4 regions of the Pantoea sp. GW821-FHT03E06 genome follow, and region 4 is predicted to be linked to each of the others. Evidence: predicted binding sites of a transcription regulator. Region 4 holds the regulator's gene; each other region holds the start of a gene.
The links. Region 4 encodes Fur, which represses iron uptake genes when iron is present. Its sites were predicted from a motif close to ATAATAATGAGAACNACTATCAA; they were not measured.
Positions count from the first base shown of each region.

Region 1 (5,734 bases), on a different contig from region 4:
AAAATACCACCGCAAAAGCGGTAATGGCGCCGCTTAAAGCGATCCATTCACGACTGGCCAGCAGCCAGGTTGGGCCAATCAGTGTCGCCAATGACAGTGCCAATGTCGCCCCGGACGCTATGCCAAGCGTCATCGGCTCTGCTAGCGGGTTACGCAGGGCTTGCTGCATGACAACGCCGGTAAAACCGAGCGCCAGGCCGCACAGCAGTGCCATGCCTTGACGCGGTAACCACATCAGCGTGAACATCTGCTGTTGCAGGCTCGGCATGGCGGTGCCACGTAGCGCTTGCCAAATCGCGCACCACGACAATTGATGGGCAAGTTGTTCAAGACACAACATGAGTGCCATCGCGAACAGCAACAATGTTAACCCGGCGCAGTGACGATTCATGTGTGCGCCTCTAATGCGGCTACTAATGCCTCGGCGAAGCGCACGGCGGTCAGAACGCCACCTTCGGCCGATAAACCGTCCGGCAGCGTCAGTAATCTGTGCCCACTCGGGCGCGTTAAGATGTGCCATAGCGGTGATTGGAGTATCGGATTGAGATCGATTTCCGGCCATGACGGCAACAGCACGAGCCAACCCGGCGGCAAGGAGGTGAGCTGTTCCAGCTCTAGCGTGGCGTAACCCTGCGCACCGACCGCAAATGGCGTGCTGTACGGCAAATCGAGTAAAGCCAGCACGTCATTAAATAAGCTTCCCGTGCCGAGCAGCATCACATGCAGCGTATCAAGAGGATGTAATAAATAGATCGGTTTGTCCTGAAAGCGTGCGGCGCGTTGCCGTGCGACAGCCAGCCGTGCTAGCAGACTGCGCATTACACTCTCGGCGCGCTGATTCGCACCGGCCAGCTGCGCTAGCGTATGCAGATTTTGCTGCGCGCGTTGCCAGGGCTGTGGGCCACTCACGGGAAAGTAGTGCAGCGGTGCGATACGCGAAAGTTGCGCTTCAGCCAGGCGATGCGCGGGCGTCACCAACAGCTGCGTCGGCTGTAACTCATACAGCGTTTCGTAATTGGGTTGAAACAGCAAACCCACATCTGCAACCTGCTGCGGCAGCGCAGGTTGGCTGAACAGGCGGCGATACCAGTCCGGCGCGGCCACCCCCACTGGCGTGACGTTGAGCAGCAGCGCCATTTCGGTCAATCCCCAATCGAGGATCACCCAGCGCGGCGCGGTATCCGCCCATGTGGGAAATGAATACAGGGCAGCGCCTGTCAGCGCGCCCAGTAAAAGTTGTCGACGACTGATTACCACTGATAGCTCACCGTGGCGATCAGTTGGCGACGTAAACCAAAGTGGCAACCGAGATCGTTACAGTTGCTGATGTACTGTTTATCGGTAAGGTTCTGTAGGTTGAGCCCCAGTTGCCAATCCTGCCAGCGATAGCGCATCATCGCGTCGTAAACCAGTGCTGCCGGCACTTTCAAGCTGTTGTCAGTGGTGGCATAGCTGGTTCCGACGTAGCGTCCGCCACCGCCAATCGTTATGCCCTCTAGCATGCCAGGCAAGGCGTATTCTGTCCACAACGTGGCGCTTTGGCGAGCAATGGCGACGGGCTGCTTACCTTCAGTGTCATCATTGGCAGACAACACTTTCGGGTTGGTCAGCGCATAAGAGGCGTTCACCAGCCAGCGCGAAGTAAGGTTAGCTTTGGCATCCAGCTCAAATCCCTGCGAACGGATTTCGCCGGTTTGTACTGAATAGTTAGCATGCTCGGGATCGGCGGTCAGCACGTTAGTTTGGCGCAGATCGTAAAGAGCGGCGCTGAACAGCGCGTTAAGGCCATTCGGCTGATACTTCACGCCAACTTCAGACTGCTTGCCTTTGGTGGGGGTAAAAGCGTTTCCGTCAAACGAGGTGCCGGCCTGCGGCTGGAAGGAGGTACCGTAGCTAATATAGGGCGCGATGCCGTTATCAAAGTGGTACATCAGGCCTGCTCGACCAGTGGTGGCGTAATCATTCAGTTCAGTACGCGAACCGGCAACCCAGTTCTGGCTGCGAGTTTGTGACCGATCGTAGCGCCCGCCTAGATTCAGGATCCACTGGTTCCACTTCATGCTGTCCTGCAGGTAGAAGCCGAGCTGAGTCATAAACGAGCGATTATGGTTATCGATCAACAACGGATCGACCGGCGTACTGTAATCAGGATTGAGATAGCTGATATCTGACGCCGTACCATAGCCGCTGTTTTGCCGCAGATCGTCGTGCACGTAATCAACACCAAGCGTCAGCGCGTGGTTGACTGGCCCCGTATCCAGATTGCCCTGCAGATTGGTATCCACGTCAAAGGCGTTAAACGACTCAATCACCCGCATGCTGTCACGGCTCACCGTGGCCGAACCGTCATTCACGGTGGCGTTTGGATAGACCATTTGATAATCGCTGCTGGTGTGCAGATAGCGCAGATTCTGGTGCACGCTCCAGATATCATCAAATTTATGCATAAAGTCATAGCCGATACTGGCTTGTTCACGGCGATAGTAATCAAAGCCCGGCTGGCCGCCGTAAAACTTATCGGAGTAATTGCCCTGCGCCAGTTTGATCAGGCTGCCTTCCAGCGGTAGCTGATTATAAAATCCGGTGTAGGGATCTTTGCGGAACTGCCCGAGCAGCGTCAGACGCGTGTCGTCATTCGGCTGCCAGGTGAGGGCAGGGGCGATGTCATAATGTTTGTATTTGGTGTAATCGACCTGGGTGTCATTGCGTGACCAGGTTCCGGTCAGGCGTCCCAGCCAATGTTCTTCGTTATCCAGCGCGCCGGAGAGATCGAGGCCGGTTTCAAACAGGTTATTGCTGCCGGTACTGACAAAAATCTGGTGGACCGGCTCAGCGGTTGGGCGCTTGCTGATTAGGTTTACCACGCCGCCGGGACTTGCCTGGCCGAACGTAACCGAACTTGGGCCTTTCACTATTTCAAGGCGATCTAATAGATAAGTATCGTAATTCGGACGTGACCAATAGGTAACGGTGGGTAAGCGCAGGCCATCCAGATACTCATCGGCAGAAAAACCGCGAATTGAGATGTCATCAAAGCGATAATCTGCGCCGCCACCCTCCGCGCCAATCCCGCTGTTATAACGCAAAGCCTGCGAGACATTCAGCGCCGCCTGCGAGGCCATCTGCGCCTGCGTTATCACCGAAATACTCTGCGGCGTTTCAATTAATGGACGCGTACTTTTAGTGACGCTATCGGCTTTTTTCGCCACCTGATTCCAGCTGTCAGCATCGCCGCTATCGCTCTCAATGCTGCTGGCGGTAACGGTAAGTGTGCTGTTATCAGCATTGTTTTTCTCCGCCGCCCAGCCCGATGCGCTGCTGATGATCATCAGTAAGAGTGCGCTTAAGGGCGTGCGTTTGAAGGTGCAGTGACCCGGCATTTATTTTCCCCGATATAGTCCAATGGCCTCATTTAGTGATACAAATGATAATCATTACTATTTTATTTAATAGCGTCCTGCTGGCGGCTTTACGCGGTATCACCGACGAATCGCGCACAACGGACATCAATCGGCAATCTAACGGGATTGGATGAGATGGTGTTGCAGAAATTAACGCAGGCGGAAGCGCTCCCGCCGCAGCCTTTAGTCGCCACGCGCGAGATGCATTACCACGCTGGACGTGAGGAGCGCTGGCACGCGCATGAAGTCGCGCAGCTGATACTCTGTTTTCAAGGAGTGATGCGAGTACAAACGCAGACCGCATCATGGACGTTAACGCCGGGCCGTGCGCTGTGGCTACCGGGGACTATTCCGCACGCCTTAATGGCATTAAGTGATATTCGCAGCCTGAGTTTGTACCTTGATCCCAAACTGGCGCGCGCCTTTTGGCCGCAGACACATAGCATGATGATTTCGCCGCTGCTGCAGGCGCTGATGCAAACGCTGCTGGAGAATGAGCAGCAGGCGCAGCCCGAGGCGGCGCGCGTAGAGTTAATCATGCCGCTATTACTGGATGAGATTCGTCGCGCACCGGCAGGCCCGGTGTGTAATTTGCCACTGCCCAGCGATCGCCGTTTGCTGAGTATTTGCCAGCAGCTACTGCAAGCGCCGGCCAGCAGCGATACGCTGGAAGCATGGGGACAGCGCGTCGGCGCGAGTTCACGCACGTTGGCACGTTTGTTCCGCGATCAAACCGGCATCACCTTTACGCAGTGGCGGCAGCAGTTACGATTATCCGAGGCACTGGTGCAATTGGCGCAGGGGCAAACGGTCGTTCGTATCGCCAATCAGCTGGGCTACCAAAGCCCCAGCGCATTTATCTCCATGTTTCGCCGTTTGATGGGGGAGACGCCGCAGCGATTTTTACGGATTTCAGCCTGAAATCGCCACGGCTTTGCAGGTTAATGGGCGCTGGCTTTGGGGCGTACGGTGATTTCACTGGTATCAACGTCGCCAGGTTGATCGATGGCCCAGCTCACCGCTTTGGCAATCGCTTCGGGTTTGAGTGCAATCTGGCGATAACGCTTCATGGCTTCCTGCGCCACGCTATCGGTGATGGTGTCAGCCAGTTCAGATTCCACCACGCCGGGATTAATCACCGTCACGCGCAGCTGTGGTGATTCCTGGCGTAAGCCATCGGAAATGGCGCGCACCGCGAACTTGGTGGCGCAGTAGACTGCAGCGGTCGGCGAAACGGTTAGCGCACCGACGGAAGCGATATTAATAATGTGGCCATACTGCTGCGCCTGTAGGGTGGGCAGCACCGCCGCGATACCATAAAGCACGCCGCGAATATTGACGTCCAGCATCAAGTCCCACTCCTCAACCTTCATTGAACTCATCGGCGACAGCGGCATCACGCCCGCGTTGTTGATCATCACATCAATGCGGCCATATTTCGCCAGGGCAAAATCGGCCAGCTGTTGTGTATCAGCGCGCTGCGTGACATCGGTGGCTAAATAATCCACGCTGGCGCCAGAAAAGCGGAGCTCTTCGCACAGCGTAGAAAGACGGTCGGTGCGGCGCGCGCCGAGCACGAGCTGATGACCAAGCTGTGCCAGATGGCGCGCAATGCCTTCGCCAATACCGCTGCTGGCGCCGGTTAAAATAATAACTTTTGGATTGCGTTGGGTCATGACGTATTCCTCGTTGAGTTGACGAGGTTATTGTCGATGCATCACGCCAGGCACAACAGACCGGATTGTGGCGCATGTTTGCCTGATTATCTCGCCGTCGTTGCGCATCGCTGATTTTAAACGCTATCCTTTGCCTGAATCTCTCACAGGAATAGTGATCATGTCGCGTACCGTTCAACAGCAAACCTGCGCATTACTTAGTCAGCTGGCACGTCAGGAAGGCTATACCGAATCACTGCTGGACAGCGTGCGCTTTATGCGTACCGATCGGCAATGGGCGCGCACGCCGGTGCTGTATGAACCGAGTATCATCATCATTTGCCAGGGATCGAAACGCGCCTTTCTCGCCGATAAAATGTATCGCTACGATGCGCAACATTATCTGGTGCTGTCGGTACCTCTGCCGTTTTCTGCGGAGACGGAAGCCACTTCCGAAGAACCATTGCTGGGCATTGCTATTCGTTTGGATGTTGCGATGGTGGCGCGGTTGGTGGCGCAATTAGCTCACGGGCAAACAGCCATTACTGCTGCACCAGCGAGCATCATTTCTACGCCTATCGATCGGGCGTTAGCCCAAAGCACGCTGCGCTTGCTCGAAGCATTGAGCGATCCGCTTGAGGCCAAGGTGTTAGGACCCGCACGGGTGGAAGAGATCTG
Region 1 is NZ_JBWKUG010000002.1:704,419-710,152, reverse strand. Features, by position in the region: gene fhuB (Fe(3+)-hydroxamate ABC transporter permease FhuB) at 1-391, opposite strand, end outside; gene AC07WB_RS22805 (ABC transporter substrate-binding protein) at 388-1,257, opposite strand; gene AC07WB_RS22800 (TonB-dependent siderophore receptor) at 1,251-3,380, opposite strand; gene AC07WB_RS22795 (AraC family transcriptional regulator) at 3,537-4,322, shown strand; gene AC07WB_RS22790 (SDR family oxidoreductase) at 4,343-5,077, opposite strand; gene AC07WB_RS22785 (AraC family transcriptional regulator) at 5,238-5,734, shown strand, end outside.
Region 1: the regulator Fur is predicted to act here: its motif matches at 3,419-3,441, upstream of AC07WB_RS22800 (TonB-dependent siderophore receptor).

Region 2 (5,734 bases), on a different contig from region 4:
TGCATAAAACCACGTTCGGTATGTTCGCTTAAGCCGCCGCTGGCAACCTGCGAGTTCTTCAGCGCCAGGCCGCCAAACGCCAGCACGATTTCGCTATGCTGAGCAATCTCTTCCCAACTAACGCCGCGACGTGCAATTTCATTCATGTCGCCGACGATATGCGGCAACAATACTGACGCGGAACCGGAGCTGTAGCTGTTCACCGAACGCACGTAACCGCCAAGCGTGGTGTTCAGGAAGCGGTGCACCTGGCTTTGCGCATGGTGAAAACGCCCGGCGCTCGACCAGCCGTACGAGCCGCCGAAGATGCCTTCAGGACCGTAATTGTCGCCGACGCGTTGCAGTTCACGCGCCACTAATGCATAAGCTTCGTCCCAGCTCACCGCCACATAGTCGTCGTTACCGCGCCGATCGTCCGGGCCCGGGCCGTTCTCCAGCCAGCCGCGCCGTATCATTGGCCGGGAAACGCGCGCCGGGTGGTTTAAGGCCGTACGGAAATTTTGCAGTAGCGGGCTGGGATCGGGATCGCCCTTGAAAGGTTGAATTGTGAGCTGGTCGCCCTGCTGCTGGGCATGAAAAGCGCCCCAGTGGGCGCTGTGCATTACCGGTTTTTGCGTCATTTTTTTTCCTTAATGCTCTTCAGCTCAACGCATACTGGTCGCCATAAATGGCGCCCCTACCACAAACCGGTGCGGATGTTGTAGGGTGCGCATTAATGCGCACCTGGGCGTGGCTGAGCGGCATTAAATCTCGTCCTGGCATTAAAAAAGAAAAACGGTGCCTAAAGCACCGTTGCAATAAAGTTTCTTACGCGCCCGTTTTCCGGGTCATCGAGCACTTGCTGGGTTGGCCCCGCCGCCACAATGTTGCCGCTTTCCATAAAGACAATGTTGTCGGCGACCTCGCGGGCAAAGCCTATTTCATGCGTGACGACCACCATGGTGATGCCCGAGTGTGCCAGCTGTTTAATCACCTGCAAGACTTCGCCAACCAGTTCCGGATCGAGTGCCGAAGTGGGCTCATCAAACAGCATGACGCCAGGGTCCATCGCCAGCGCACGCGCAATCGCTACGCGTTGCTGCTGCCCACCAGAAAGATTCTGCGGCCACTCATCTTCGCGTCCAGACAGCCCCACCTGCTTCAACAGCGCCAGCGCTTTGCTGGTTGCCTGCTGACGGCTCTGCTTTTTCACTCGCATCGGCGCGTCAATGATGTTTTGCAACACGGTGCGGTGCGGAAACAGGTTGAACTGCTGGAACACCATGCCGATTTCGGCACGCTGACGCGCGACCTCACCGCTACTTAACTCGTGCAGCGCCTGGCCTTTCTGCTTATAGCCAATGATCTCGCCACCAATGCGAATGGTGCCACCATCGAGTTTTTCCAGATGGTTGATGCAGCGTAATAGCGTAGATTTCCCCGACCCGGAAGGCCCGAGAATCACCGTTACCGAACCGGCAGGAATATCCAGGTTCACGGCATCAAGAATAGTGACGCCAGAGAAGCGCTTAGTGACTTTCCGTAAGGCGATCGCTTCACCCATTGCTGACGCTCCTTTCTGCTTTCGCCGCCGAGAAACCTGGCAGTGATTTCAACAGGCTGCGTTTTTCCCGACGCGTGACGCCACGTCCAAAATAGCGCTCTACATAGAACTGCCCCACTGACAACACTGAGGTCATCAGTAAATACCACAGCGTTGCCACCAGCAGCAGCGGGATCACTTCATACGTACGCTGATAGATGATCTGCGCCGAAAATAGCACGTCCTGCAGTGAGATCACCGAGACCACCGCGGTGGTTTTCAGCTGGCCAATAATTTCGTTACCGGCAGGCGGCATGATGGCGCGCATCGCCTGCGGCAGAATCGTGTGACGGAAAATTTGCGACGGGCGATAACCCAGCGCACGCGCGGCTTCCAGCTGGCCGTTGCCGACACTCTGAATACCAGCACGCACAATCTCTGCGGCATAAGCGGATTGGTGCATCACCAGCGCGATCACCGCAGCGCTAAACGGGCTTACCAGCGCGTTAGATTGGGTACTCCAGATTTCACCAAGGCCGGGAATGGATAGTGCGATGGTGGGATAGAGCGCGGCGATGTTGTACCACAGGAACAGCTGCACCAGCATCGGCACGCCGCGGAAGAACCAGGTATAAAACCAGCTCACGCCCACCAGCACCGGATTAGAGGAGAGGCGCATCAGCGCCAGCACCGTACCAAAGGCAAAACCCAGCACCACGGAAATCGCGGTGAGCTGCAGCGTCATTAGGACGCCTTGCAGGATCGATTCGCCGGTAAAGTTCTCCGCAATCACGCTCCACTCGAAGCGTGGATTGTTGATCATCGAGTGCGCCATCGCCACCACGCACAACAGCACCACCAGCGCACTCAGCCAGCGTCCGTAGTAACGTTTGCCGACGATTTTCAGATCGTCGGTGTGGTGGTGAATATCACTCATTGAAAGATTTCCTGATTACGTTTGGCTTGTTTAACCGCACCAAATCCAATGCCCCAGGTATCGAGGATCTTGTTGTAGCTGCCATCTTTGATCAGCGAGTTCAGTGCCGCCTGTACGGCAGGCTCCAGCGGAGAATCTTTCTGGAAGGCGACAGAAACTGGCGCATCGTGGACGGTGATTTCACCGCTCATGGTCAATGGTTTAATGACTTTAACCTGCCACAGCAGACCTTCGTACGGACCGAGGAACATCGGTACACGACCACTCACCACCGCTTGTACGCCCGCAGGACGATCCGGGAACACCGAAACTTTAATGGGTTTTTTACCCGCGGCTTCACAGGCTTTGCTGGCATCTTCAAGGCGCGTGACCTGGGTGGTGCCGGAACCCGCACCGACTTCTTTACCGCAAACATCGGAAAGGTCTTTGAACGGCGCAACGTTGGCATCTTTACGCGAGATAATGCCCAGGCGGCTGGCATCGTAATAACCGACAAAGTCGATAATTTTGGCGCGCGCCGGCGTGGCGTTGATGTTGGAAAGAGCCACATCATAACGACCGGTTTTCAAACCTGGGATAATGTTGTCGAAACCGCCGGTGTCGCGCCACTGAACCTGGATTCCCAGACGCTCGCCCACGGCATTCATGATATCAATTTCACGCCCGGCCAGCGTTTTGTTGTCTTCTTTATAGAAGGTGGTTGGCGGGGTATTGGGGTTGGTTCCTGCCACAATATAGCCGCGCTTAACCACATCCGCCGGTAGCAGGCTTTTCAGCGCAGGATCGGCCTGCACATGGATTGAGCTATCGGTTGGGACGGATTGATCGGCGGCGAACGCGGTGTGTGCACTCAGAGCGAGCGCAAAAAGAGTCATGCCTTTTGCGAGTTTCACTGGAACCTTTCTCCTGATTTATAAAATGTTTCCCCACAGGGAAAAGGCGTTGAGGTAGCGATGGTTTTTTCTTCTGATTCACCTTGCGTCAAGGCGCACAGTGGTTCGAATTGTCATCCTCATTACGTCCCAAGGACATTCTCATTGAAGATATGCAGCGATCACAAATGCGAAAAAAACATATCTATTGCCGAATTGTGGCAATAGCAGGGTGCGCGGTTTTACAAGGCTATTTCCGTGCCCTTAACGGCGCGGCTTAACATGCAAAATTCAGATTCTGCCACCGAATCAAAGGCCTGCTAATGCCGCATCGTTTGACCATTTTCGTCTTAGACATAACGGATTTATCTAACGCATAGCTCGCCTGCCCGCCACTCGCCGTGTTGTCAGTCTTATGTAAAGGTTTGTCATGCCGGATTGCAATGCGAACCATTATCATTATCATGCGCATTTGCTTACAATTGTTAATGAAACAGGGAGAAGATCTAAGTGAATGTAACCATGCGTGGCAAAAAGCCTCCGGTGGCGCTTTTTTTAGCGGGAGTGCTAACGTCGCCTGCAATCGCAGCAGAATCCACGGAGAAGCTTGCAGACGACGAATCGATGATTGTCACTGCTGAACAGGAGCTTAAACAACAGCCAGGCGTCTCCACCATCACGGCAGAAGACATCAAGAAAAATCCCCCGGTTAACGATCTATCCGACATCATTCGCAAAATGCCAGGTGTGAATCTCACCGGTAACGGTGCCAGCGGCAGCCGCGGTAATAACCGCCAGATCGATATTCGCGGCATGGGCCCGGAAAACACCTTGATTCTTATTGATGGCGTGCCCGTCTCTTCACGCAATTCTGTGCGTTATAGCTGGCGCGGTGAGCGTGATTCACGCGGTGACACCAACTGGGTGCCCGCAGATATGGTGGAGCGTATTGAAGTTATCCGCGGCCCTGCCGCTGCGCGCTACGGTTCGGGCGCGGCGGGCGGCGTGGTGAATATCATCACCAAGCGCCCCACCAACGACTGGCATGGCTCACTGTCGCTGTACACCAACCAGCCTGAAAATAGCAAAGAAGGCGACACGCGCCGCGCCAACTTCAATCTTAGCGGCCCGCTGGCGGGTGAAGCGTTGACGATGCGGCTGTACGGCAATATCAACCGCACCGACGCCGACGCGTTTGATATCAATACCGCTGAAAATGGTTCTTACGCGGCGGGACGTGAAGGTGTGCGCAATAAAGACATCAATACCGTGCTCTCCTGGAAAATGACGCCGCTGCAAATCATCGATTTCACTTACGGCTACAGCCGTCAGGGCAATATTTACGCCGGCGATACGCAAAACAGTAATAGTAACGCCAGCACCGATGGCCTGGTTGAATCCCTGTACGGTGATGAAACCAACCGCATGTATCGTCAGAGTTACGGCATTGCGCATAACGGAATCTGGGATTGGGGAACCTCAAAACTCAATTTTAACTACGAGAAGACCAATAACACGCGTCTGCAGGAAGGCACCGCTGGCCGTACTGAAGGGATGATCAATAGCAACACTTACGCCACCAGTCGTTTGGAAAGCTATCGCGCCGGCGGTGAAATCAACTTCCCGGTGCAGCTGTTGGTGGATCAAACCGTGACCTTAGGCGCAGAGTGGAACCGCGATGAGCTCAACGATCCGGCTTCGATGTTATCGGCCAGCGCACCGGGCGTGAACCTGCCGGGCAGTTCAGGCGATCCGTCGCAGCGCAGCAGTAAAAACAGCGCCACCATTAGTTCGCTCTATTTCGAGGACAACATTGCCGCAACCGATACCACCGAGGTGATCCCAGGGCTGCGCTTTGATTATCACGATCAGTTTGGTGCCAACTGGAGTCCGAGCCTGAACGTCTCGCAAGGACTGGGTGATTACTTCACGTTGAAAGCCGGTATTGCGCGCGTGTTTAAAGCGCCAAACCTTTATCAATCTACCCCCGGATACTTGCTCTCGACCCGTGGCAACGGCTGCCCAATTGGGCTTACCCAATGTTATCTGATGGGCAATAAAGACCTTGATGCGGAAACCAGCGTCAATAAAGAGATTGGCCTCGAGTTCAGTCATGAAGGCTATGTAGCGGGCATCACCTGGTTCCGCAACGACTACAAGAACAAGATTATCTCTGGCACCGAGCCGATCTACTCCAGTTCTAACCCGACCTATAACGTGCTGCGCTGGGAGAATGGTGGCAAAGCGATTGTGGAAGGACTGGAAGGTAATCTGACCATTCCTTTAATTGCCGACACGTTAGAATGGCGCTCGAACGCGACTTATATGTTCCGTTCGGAAAGTAAGAAAACCGGCAATCCGCTATCGGTGATCCCTGAGTTCACCATTAACTCGCAGCTGGAG
Region 2 is NZ_JBWKUG010000002.1:175,323-181,056, reverse strand. Features, by position in the region: gene AC07WB_RS20380 (molybdopterin-dependent oxidoreductase) at 1-620, opposite strand, end outside; gene AC07WB_RS20375 (amino acid ABC transporter ATP-binding protein) at 782-1,543, opposite strand; gene AC07WB_RS20370 (amino acid ABC transporter permease) at 1,536-2,459, opposite strand; gene AC07WB_RS20365 (ABC transporter substrate-binding protein) at 2,456-3,352, opposite strand; gene AC07WB_RS20360 (TonB-dependent siderophore receptor) at 3,854-5,734, shown strand, end outside.
Region 2: the regulator Fur is predicted to act here: its motif matches at 3,775-3,797, upstream of AC07WB_RS20360 (TonB-dependent siderophore receptor).

Region 3 (5,734 bases), on a different contig from region 4:
CCGATGCATGCATGCTAGCTGGCATCCCGCTGATCAGCGCCTCGGTGTTACGCAGACAAGGTTACGTGGGCGGTTTCTGTGGCGGATCGCCGAGCTATCGCGCGGTATTTCCGCGCCTGCCGACCTCCGCTGCGGACTGCAACACCGCCGGCGTGATGGGGCCGGCGGTCGCCGCATTGGGCGCAATGCAGGCGCAGATGGCGCTCAGCGTGCTGCTCGAACTGCAGCCATCGCCGCTTGGCTGTCTGGTGAACTGCGATTTTGTTAACTGGCACTTTCGCCCGTTCCGCTTTGATCAGGCCGAAGAACCGCAACAGGCGGTGCCGTTTATCGATCGGCCGCTGCTGGCGGCGGATGACTGCATTGTCGAACTGCGTAGCCATGAAGAAGCGCCAGTCAGCGTCGCAGAGGGCGTTGAGCGCATTCTGCCGCAGGCGATCGCCACATGGCAGCCACCGACGCAGCAGCGCATTGTGCTGGTATGCGCCAGTGGCATTCGTGCCGCGCAGGCCGCCGCAGTGTTGGCGCAGCGTGGCTTTAACCAGCTGGCGATTCTGGCGGCAAATCGCCCATGAGCCACGACATTGTGTTCAACGACGTGAGCTTTAGCTGGGGCGATAAACCGCTGTGCCAGCAGCTGAATCTGCGACTGCGCGGCGGCAAAACCACGGTGATGCTGGGACGCAGCGGCATCGGCAAAAGCACGCTGCTGCGCTTAATCGCGGGGTTACTTCAGCCGCAACAGGGCGCGGTGCAGGGTTTACGCGGCAATGTCGCCTGGATGGGGCAGCAGGATCTGCTCTATCCGTGGCTGACGGTGCTGGAAAACGTGATGCTATCGGCGCGCCTGGGCGGTGAAAAAGCAGATCGTCCGCGCGCGCTGGCGCTGCTGGCGCAGGTGAAGCTCAGCGAGGTGGCGCACGCGCCGCCGCATCAGCTCTCAGGCGGCATGCGGCAACGGGTGGCGCTGGCGCGCACGCTGTATGCGCAGCGTGAGGTGGTGCTGATGGATGAGCCGTTCGCCACGCTGGATGTGATGACCAAACTCAGCCTGCAGACGCTGACCGCACGCTTGCTGCAAGGCAAAACCGTGTTGCTGGTGACCCACGATCCCCTGGAAGCCTGCCGCATGGCCGATGATATTTTGCTGCTTGATGGCCAACCGCTGGCGATCGAAAACTGGCCGGTGCCTGGCGGTGTGACCCCGCGATCGTTCGATGATCCCGGCGTGTTGCAGGCGCAGGCGCAACTTTTCTCCCGATTGAATACCCATGAAAACACTGTTTAGCGCGATCTATTTGTTTGTGGTGCTGCTGTGCGGCTGGCTGCTGGCGCGTCACAGCGGCGTGCCGACCTTTTTACTGCCCGCGCCGCAGGCGGTGCTTGAAGCGCTATGGCTGCAGCGCCAACTGCTCTGGCATCACACGTTATATACGCTGGCGGAAATTGTGCTGGCGCTGCTGCTCGGCGTGGGTGCCGGCGTGACGCTGGCGGTGCTGATGGCTGCCAGCCCGCTGCTGCGACGCGTGCTGTTTCCGCTGGTCACCGCCAGCCAGGCGATCCCGATATTTGCCCTCGCGCCGCTGCTGGTGCTGTGGCTCGGTTTTGGCATTGCGTCGAAAGTGGTGGTGGCGGCGTTGATTCTGTTTTTTCCGCTGTGCCTGTCGCTGTTCGATGGGCTGTGCCGCACGCCGAGCGGCTGGCTGGAGCTGGCGCAAACCACCACGCCATCGCGCTTTCGCATCTTCTGGCGCGTGCGCTGGCCCGCCGCCTTACCGCAGTTTTTTTCCGGCTTACAGATGGCGGCGGTGCTGGCACCGATCGGCGTCGTGATTGGCGAATGGGTTGGAGCCAGTGAAGGGTTGGGCTACTTGATGATGCAGTCCAACGCCCGGCTGGAAACCGCCACCAGCTTTGCTGCACTGCTGCTGTTACTGATTCTGGCGCTGTTGCTCTCCGGCAGCGTGGCGCTGATTCGCAAGAAAACCCTCTGGCAAACTTCATAAGGATGCACTTTGAACACCTTACGCACTATTTTTACCACCTTGCTGTTGCTGGCTTCTGCTCATGTCCACGCCGCAGAGAAAGTTCGTTTGCTGCTCGACTGGTTTATTAACCCGAATCATGCCGCGATTTTTGCGGCTCAGCACAGCGGGGCTTTCAAAAAAGAGGGGCTGGACGTAGAGATGATCGCGCCTGCCGATTCCGCCTCTGTACCGCTGCTCTTGGCCGCAGGTAAAGCCGATCTTGCTATCAGCTATCAGCCGCAGCTCTATACGCTGGTGGAGAAGGATGTGCCAGTCATCCGCGTTGGCACTTTAATCAATCAGCCACTGAATACGCTGACCACGCTTGCGAGCGATATTCACTCTTTAAAAGATTTTGCAGGGAAAACGCTGGGCTATGCGGTACCGGGAACAGAAGACGTGGCAATTCGCAATATGCTGAAATCGCAGGGCGTTGATGTTGCCACCGTGAAGCTGATTAACCTGAATATGGACGGTGAATCAGCGCTATTGACGCACAAGATTGAGGGTGCGATGACCATCTTCCGCAACTATGAGCTGCTGGATCTGCAGGACAAAGGCGCCAATCCGACGGTGTTCAAACCTGAGGATTACGGTGTGCCGGCGTATGACGAACTGATTATTCTGGCAAATCAAAAAACGGCCGCGCAGGACAAACGTATTCCGGCGTTTTTGCGCGGGCTTGATGCGGGTGTGGCATGGCTGCGCGCGCATCCGCAAGAGGCGTGGCAGGCATTTATCAAGCAATATCCAGAGCTGAACACCAAACTGAACCATGAAGCGTGGCAGGCGACGCTACCATACTTTGCTGCGCACAGCGCAGAGTTTGATCGGGCGCGCTATCAGGCATTTGGTGAGTATATGAAAGCGAATGGTGTGATTAAGGATGTGGCGCCGATGGCGCGTTATTCACTGCAGTAACTTCTGCCAGGTGCGCATTAATGCGCACCCTACGAATATGTAGGGTCGTCATTCATGGCGACCGGAAATACACCAAGAATTACGCTTGCACACCGCTGTATTTTTGATAATGATATTTATTCTCAATTATCAAGTAATGGACAACCTGATGCGTTTTCCCGCTCTTTCTCTGCTGCTCACTCTATTTTTCATCTGCACCCACGTCCACGCCACCGCCAACTGGCCGCGCACCATCCAAACCCCGCAAGGCCCACTTACGCTGCAACAGCCGCCGCAGCGTATTGTTTCGACCAGCGTCACGCTGAGCGGCACTTTGCTGGCAATTAATGCGCCGCTGATCGGCTCTGGCGCCACCAGCCGCAATAGCAGCGTGGCGGATGCGCAGGGCTTCTTTACTCAATGGAGTGCGGTGGCCAAAGCGCGTCAGGTAAAACCGCTGTACGTGTCGCAGCCAAACGCCGAAGCGATTGCGGCCGAAGCGCCGGATTTGATCGTGATGGCCGCCACCGGCGGGGATTCAGCGCTGCGCTTGTACGATCAGCTGCAAACCATTGCGCCGGTATTAGTGATCGACTACGGCGATAAGAGCTGGCAGGCATTAGCTTTACAGCTGGGCGACATCACCGGTCATGAAGCGGATGCGAAAAAGCTGATAGCTGCGTTTGACCAGCGCGTCGCAGCGGTGCGCAATACGATCACGCTGCCGCCGCAGCCGACGTCTGCCGTGGTCTATTACGAAGATGGACGCGGCATGAACCTATGGACACCGGCCTCGGCGCAGGGTGCGCTGTTAAAGGCGTTGGGCTTTACCTTGGCCGCGCCGCCCGCGAGTTTTCAGGGCAGCACCAGCATGGGCAAGCGTAATGACATCATTCAGCTAAACGGTGAAAATATGGCCGATGGCATCACCGGCAACACTATTTTGCTGTTTGCGGCCGATGAGAAAACCGTGCCGCAGGTGGCGAAGAATCCATTCCTCGCCCATCTGCCCGCGGTGCAGCAGCACGCTATTTTTGCCGTGGGGAACGACACTTTCCGCCTCGATTACTACAGCGCCAGCAATATGCTGAGCAGCATCGAGCGGCAATTCACGCATCAAGCGTCAGCGGTGGCTGGTCGCGGTGCATCAGGCTGATCGCCGAGGCGTGCGGTGCGCAGGCCGCGCGCCGCCAGCGCCAGCAAGACCAACAGCCCCGCCGCCAGACCACCAAACCACAACACGCTGCTCAACGGCGCCAACACCCGTGCCAGTGCCCCCAAACCTAATGCGCCAAGCGAATCGCCCGTCACATCCTGTGCTGTGCCGAGGCTGTTAACGCGACCCAGCAGCGCATCCGGCGTGTGATGCTGCGTCAGCATAAACTGCAACAGCGAGGCGATAGCGTTGCTGTAGCCGTAACACACCAGCGCCAGCAGTGCGGGCAGCAAATGGCTGTAGAAACCGAGCGAGGCGATGCAGGCAAACGCCAGCAGCGCACAACCGATCAGCACCCGCCCCGGGCGTGACAGTTGTCGCACCCAGCCACTGGTAAATGCGCCGATCATCGCGCCCAGCGGCACCGCAGAATACATCAAACCTAATGCCGAGGCATCGGCGTGCAAGGTTAGCGCCAGCGCCGGGAACAGGATACGCACCGCGCCCACCATGCTGAGCAGTAACCCAACCAGCACCACCGCGCCCACCACTTTATGCTGGCAAACAAATTGAATGCCGCTCGCCAGCGCACGCAGCGGATGCTCCGGTTCCTGCTGTTCAGGTTTCATGGCGGGCAAACGCACTAGCGGAATCAGCGTAGCTAGCGTACCGATGGCGGCGACCGCAAAGGCCCAGCCGACGCCTGCCGCGACGATAATCATCCCGCCAATCGCTGGCGAGAGAATCGCGCCGAGGCGCACCGTTAGCATGCTGAGCGCACCGGCTTCAGCCAGATGTTCGCGTCCGACGATCAGCGGGATCACTGCCATCAGCGCGGTCATGCCCAGCGCTCCAAAGAAGCCATCCCAAAAGGCGAGGAAATTGAGCGCCAGCAGCGAAGGCGCTAAGCTGAAGGCATTCAGGCTGAGCAGCACAAAGCCGATGCCGCAGGTGCCGCGTGCAAACAGGATCAGCTTGCGGCGATCGTAGCGATCTGCGAGCACACCGCCAAGCAGCAGGCCGATAAACATGCCGACGCCATCGAGCATCACCGCCACGCCCACCTGCAGCGTGGAGCCGGTCATGGCCTGAATCTGCACCGGCACACCCACCGCCAGCATGCCGAGCGCAAACACCGACAGCATGCGAGCGCAGAATATTGCGCGGAATGACGGGTTATTTTTCAGCAAACTAAAATCTAAAAATATCGAGGGCTTAGCCATATATCTCCAACATAAGGGGTAAAGGTCACCATGAATGGCGACCCTACACTTATTTCCAGGCCGCTATGAATACGACCCTACAAAAACGTGCAGACCTTTCGTAGGGTGCGCATTTATGCGCACCGTTTCGATGCCCGCACCAAAGCTCAACCCGCTAACAGCTGATTGATCAACGGTCCCAATACCTTCAGCGAATCCGCCGAGAGAATATCGGCGTGTTCACAATCCAGCGGGATGAGGGTGAGCTCATCCACAAACGGCGCCCAGCTGGCGCGGACATCCATATCCGGCGGCACGGTTCTTTTCGCCATAAACAGCGTGGCGCTGCCGGCATAACGCGGCGTGCGCGCTTCGGCCAGGCGCGCGACGGCATCTTTGTAATTAGCCACGATGGTGCTAAACATCGCCGCCTTCTCCGCCCGCAGCAG
Region 3 is NZ_JBWKUG010000002.1:536,542-542,275, reverse strand. Features, by position in the region: gene AC07WB_RS21990 (HesA/MoeB/ThiF family protein) at 1-575, shown strand, start outside; gene AC07WB_RS21985 (ABC transporter ATP-binding protein) at 572-1,288, shown strand; gene AC07WB_RS21980 (ABC transporter permease) at 1,272-2,006, shown strand; gene AC07WB_RS21975 (ABC transporter substrate-binding protein) at 2,016-2,948, shown strand; gene fepB (Fe2+-enterobactin ABC transporter substrate-binding protein) at 3,097-4,083, shown strand; gene entS (enterobactin transporter EntS) at 4,044-5,306, opposite strand; gene AC07WB_RS21960 (amino acid adenylation domain-containing protein) at 5,453-5,734, opposite strand, start outside.
Region 3: the regulator Fur is predicted to act here: its motif matches at 3,052-3,074, upstream of fepB (Fe2+-enterobactin ABC transporter substrate-binding protein).

Region 4 (5,734 bases):
GACGTTAATGTCGATACCACTGGCAACGGTGAAAGCCAAACTGAGTCTCTGGCGCGTCGTTATATTGCGGCGATAGGTGGCTCTGAAAACCTCACCAACATTGATGCCTGCATTACCCGTCTGCGTCTGAATGTGAAAGATTCCGCTCAGGTGAATGAGGGCGTCGCTAAACGTCTGGGCGCATCTGGCGTGATTCGCCTGAACAAGCAGAGCGTACAGGTCATCGTTGGTACTCAAGCTGAGAGCATTGCTACGGCAATGAAAACAGTATTGAGCAAAGGCCCGGTTGCCGCATCGGTGGTGACATCAGCTGCAGCAGCTGCTCCAGTGGCAAAACCACAGGCAGTGTTGAACTCTGAGAAGGCGGTAATCGCCACGCTGCTGGCGCCCGTAACAGGCGACATCGTTGCGTTGGAAAATGTGCCGGATGAAGCCTTTGCGAGCAAAGCGGTCGGCGATGGCCTGGCAATCAAGCCAACGGACAAAACTGTCGTTGCGCCAACCGCCGGTACCGTGGTGAAAATCTTCAATACCAACCATGCGTTCTGCCTTGAAGCGGAAAACGGCGTTGAGATTGTGGTGCACATGGGGCTGGATACGGTAGCGCTGGAAGGTAAAGGCTTTACGCGTCTGGTAGAAGAGGGGGCAACGGTAACTGCAGGTCAGCCAATCCTGGAAATGGATCTGGATTTCCTCAACGCCAATGCACGCTCGATGATCAGTCCGGTCGTTGTAAGCAATAGCGATGATTTTGCCGGTCTGAATATCCTTGCAACAGGTTCAGTGGTTGCAGGTCAGACTCCGCTGTATGAGGTTAAAGGCTAAGTCCTTGTGATTGGTCAGAAGGCAGGAAGCAATTCCTGCCTTTTTTGTTTTAAAACGACCAACAAACGGTTGTTTCCCGCCTGCGCTTTGTGGATCATACTCCGTTACTTCGTGGTACAAATCACCCGCTATAGTTTTTGAGGATTTTGAGATGAGTGAGGCTGAAGCCCGCCCAACGAACTTTATTCGTCAGATCATCGACGAAGATTTGGCGAGCGGTAAGCACAATAGTGTGCATACCCGTTTCCCGCCTGAGCCCAATGGTTATCTGCATATTGGCCATGCGAAATCAATCTGCCTGAACTTTGGTATTGCGCAAGACTACCAAGGCCAGTGCAATCTGCGTTTCGACGACACCAACCCAGTGAAAGAAGATCTGGAGTTTGTCGAATCCATCAAGCATGACGTGCAATGGCTGGGCTTTGAGTGGAGCGGCAACATTCGTTACTCCTCAGATTACTTCGACCAACTCTTTAACTACGCCGTTGAGCTGATCAATAAAGGTCTGGCCTATGTCGATGAATTATCGGCAGATGAGATCCGTGAATACCGCGGTTCGCTGACTGCACCAGGCAAAAACAGCCCTTATCGCGATCGCAGCGTGGAAGAGAACTTAGCGCTGTTCCAGAAGATGCGCGACGGTGGTTTTGAAGAGGGTAAAGCCTGCCTGCGTGCCAAAATTGATATGGCCTCTAGCTTCATTGTGATGCGCGATCCTGTGCTGTATCGCATTAAGTTTGCCGATCACCATCAGACAGGCAGCAAGTGGTGCATCTATCCAATGTACGACTTCACGCACTGCATTTCGGACGCCATTGAAGGCATTACGCATTCACTCTGCACACTTGAATTCCAGGATAACCGACGCCTGTACGATTGGGTGCTGGATAACATCACCATTCCTGTGCATCCGCGTCAGTACGAGTTCTCCCGTCTGAATCTGGAATACGCGGTGATGTCGAAGCGTAAACTGACGCAGTTGGTGAGCGAGAAGGTTGTGGAAGGTTGGGACGATCCGCGCATGTTGACCGTTTCTGGTCTGCGTCGTCGTGGCTACAGCGCCGCATCAATCCGCGAATTCTGCCGTCGTATTGGTGTGACTAAGCAGGATAATATCGTCGAGATGGCATCACTGGAGTCGTGCATTCGTGACGATCTCAATGAAAACGCGCCGCGTGCGATGGCAGTTATGGATCCACTGAAAGTGGTAATTGAGAACCTGCCAGCTGGGCATGAAGAGATCATCAGCATGCCAAATCATCCGAACAAACCGGAGATGGGCACGCGTGAAGTACCGTTCAGCCGCGAAGTGTGGATTGATCGCGCAGACTTCCGTGAAGAAGCCAACAAGCAATACAAACGTTTGGTGCTGGGCAAAGAAGTACGTCTGCGTAACGCTTACGTGATTCGTGCTGAACGCGTGGCGAAGGATGATAAAGGTAATATCACCTGCATCTACTGCACATGTGATGTGGACACGTTAAGCAAAGATCCTGCTGATGGCCGTAAAGTGAAAGGCGTTATTCACTGGGTGTCTGCGATTCACGCGCTACCGGCGGAATTCCGCCTGTACGATCGTCTGTTCAGTGTGCCAAATCCGGGAGCGGCAGAGGATTTCCTCACCACCATTAACCCGAACTCGCTGGAGACTAAACAGGGCTTCGTTGAGCCAGGCTTGCGTGCTGCTGAGCCAATGGCGCCATATCAGTTTGAGCGCGAAGGCTATTTCTGTGCTGACAGCGTCTATTCGCAGCCGTCCCAATTGGTGTTTAACCGCACCGTAGGTTTGCGTGACACCTGGGCAAAAATCGGCGAATAATCTTTTTTGCTGATAGTACGATAAGATCATGAAAGGGCGAGCAATCGCCCTTTTTTATTGTCTGCATTTGGCAATGGGTAATCAATTATTCTGCATGCCAGTTAATAAGTTTCTTTTGTCGTTTACGACTATTCTGACTTTAGAAAAATTAATCCATTTGGCCGTGTGAAAAACTTTTTTTCAGGTAGGCTATGCGCTCTAAGACGTTGCTTCGCGGGTTACCAAAGGAAAAAAAATGACAAGTCTCGCTCTGGAAGCCAAGCACAGTGTGGTTGTTTTACATCAACTTATCGAACGTATTTTCAATCAGGTCGAAGGCAGTGATGACAGCATCGACCTGTTTTTGTCGCACTTTCATCCCCAATTTAAAATGGTGACACCGCAAGGTAAACAGTTGGATCTTAATGAGATGGAAGCGCTGTTTCGCCAGTTAAATGGTCAACGCGAAGGTATGCGGATTGCGACCAGCGAGCACGCCATTATCTCGCAGCAAAGTGAGGAAGTGACGATTCAGTATCGTGAATTACAAATGATGAATGGCATCAATCAGAGCCGTATTTCACTGGCGGTTCTTGATTGCAGCACCAGCATTCCACGCTGGCGTTACCTGCAAGAAACCCTCATTGCCTGAATTCAGGTATAAAAAAACCGGCTAAAGCGCCGGTTTTTTTATACTGCATAGCACACTTAATTACTTATCGTGGAGCGTCTCGTCTTCGCGGCAGTCTCCCAGAGCACAGTGACCGTACAAGTACAGACTGTGGTTGCTGAGTTTGATACCGTGGCGAGTGGCAATTTCACGCTGGCGCGTTTCGATTGATTCATCGCTGAATTCGATGACCTTGCCACAATCCAGGCAGATCAGGTGATCGTGATGGTGCTGCTGGGTCAGTTCGAACACGGATTTACCGCCTTCGAAGTTATGACGGGTTACGATGCCCGCGTCGTCAAACTGGTTAAGAACGCGATATACCGTGGCCAGACCAATCTCTTCGCCCATATCAATCAGGCGTTTATACAAATCTTCCGCACTGACGTGATGGGACTCGGGTCCGGGTCCCTGAAGCACTTCCAGAATTTTCAGTCTGGGGAGCGTGACTTTCAGGCCAGCCTTCTTCAATGCGGAGTTGTTGTCAGTCATGCGGATATTGTCCTGTTACTTTGCTAGTCACTTGCGGCGCAGGGGCCTTGAATGTTTAGGTCAACGCGCATTCTCATTTGCGTCTCATTATAGAACTCAAGCAGTGAAATGAAAACCAAGGCAACGTCCTTAATCAATAAAGAGGGTAAGGATAATGTCACTAACGTCTTCAAGACCGGTAAGTTTTGGATTCCATTTCACTCAGCCTCATTCTACAGCCAGAGGAATAAGCGGATGACCATTGCGGGTATTCTACAGATTTGCGGGGAAAAGTTAAAAAACCGTAGCTATTATTTTTATAGGAAATTCCGTTACCCGATGTGAGATAGCGCCCACATCGGGCAGAGAAGGGGATTAGGCTTCAATAATCTCTTTCAGCTGCAGCTCATCGAAGATCTGTTTCACCCATTTCTCAACGCGTTCATTGGTCAGTTCGGGTTGACGATCTTCGTCAATCGCCAGACCGAGGAAGTGTTTATCATCGGCCAAACCTTTAGATGCTTCAAAATGGTAGCCTTCGGTAGGCCAGTGGCCGACGATAACCGCACCATTTGGCTCGATGATGTCGCGAATGGTACCCATCGCGTCGCAGAAGTATTCGGCGTAATCTTCCTGATCGCCACAACCAAACAGTGCTACCAGCTTGCCATTGAAATCAATCTCTTCCAGCGTGGGGAAGAAATCATCCCAGTCACACTGCGCTTCGCCATAATACCATGTCGGGATGCCCAGCAGCAGGATGTCGAATGCATCGAGATCTTCTTTGGTGCTCTTAGCAATGTCATGCACTTCGGCGACATCTTTACCCAGTTGTTTCTGGATCATTTTTGCAATGTTTTCAGTGTTGCCGGTATCGCTGCCGAAGAAAATGCCTACGATTGCCATGGGTTAGGTAACCTCTTAAATCCTGATTGTGAAAGTAAGTCAGTTGACTGCACAGTTATGCGAATAATAGCAGACCGGTAAAAAGTGCGGAACTTGTAAAGCCGTGACTTTTGTTCCAGCGTGCGGTCTGGGCACGCTAAGACAGTTTGAGCTGTGCCAGCAGCATTTGTTCAATCAATTCGCTGCGACTGATGTTTTGCTGATCGGCCAGCGTACTGAGCGCGTCAACCGCCTCGCTGGACATTTTCAGCTCAACACGACGCAACCCACGCACTTTATCGCGCTTGAGCTGATTACGTTTATTGATGCGTAGCTGTTCGTCACGCGTCAACGGGCTAGTTTTAGGGCGACCAGGACGCCGCTCGTCTGCGAAGAGATCAAGCGTGGTGCGGTCTGTCTGTTCTTTTGCCATGGTTTGTAAAACTGAGTGGGCGCGAACGGCGGAAAGGCGCTGCGCGATTAAAACATTATCGGCCCGACCACGGTAAAAATATCCGTGGCAAATTTTTAGCGCGACATCATACTCCAGCGCCTTCCCTGACGCCAACCCTAAAGCACGCGCGGCAAGCTTTTGCTTTTACAGATTAAAAAACCGCCGAACCGCGCGCAAAACCGCATCAGGTTTCTCGGCATGCACCCAATGTCCGGCCCCGCTGATAACGTGCGCATGTGCCTGAGGGAATTGACGCAGCAGCGCATCGCGATGCTGATTATCCAGATAAGGCGAGTCACCGCCGCGAATAAACAGCGCCGGATGCGGCCAGGCAGGCACCTCTTCCCAACCGGAAATGGTGGTGTAATTATCCCACAGCACCGGCACGTTAAAGCGCCATTCACCTTCGACGAACGACTTGAGGATGAACTGAATCACGCCGTCCTCATTAATGTGCTGACGCATCACCTCTGCCGCTTCACTACGACGTGTGACGCCAGCGGTAGTAACGGCTCGGATGGCGGCAAAAATTTCGTCATGGCGGCGCGTTTGATAATCAACGGGCGCGATATCGATCATCACCATTTTCTCAATGCGTTCAGGCGCAATAGCGCTCAGCGCCATAGCAACT
Region 4 is NZ_JBWKUG010000001.1:1,216,019-1,221,752, forward strand. Features, by position in the region: gene nagE (N-acetylglucosamine-specific PTS transporter subunit IIBC) at 1-825, shown strand, start outside; gene glnS (glutamine--tRNA ligase) at 977-2,644, shown strand; gene AC07WB_RS05595 (hypothetical protein) at 2,880-3,275, shown strand; gene fur (ferric iron uptake transcriptional regulator) at 3,336-3,785, opposite strand; gene fldA (flavodoxin FldA) at 4,140-4,670, opposite strand; gene ybfE (LexA regulated protein) at 4,807-5,082, opposite strand; gene ybfF (esterase) at 5,248-5,734, opposite strand, start outside.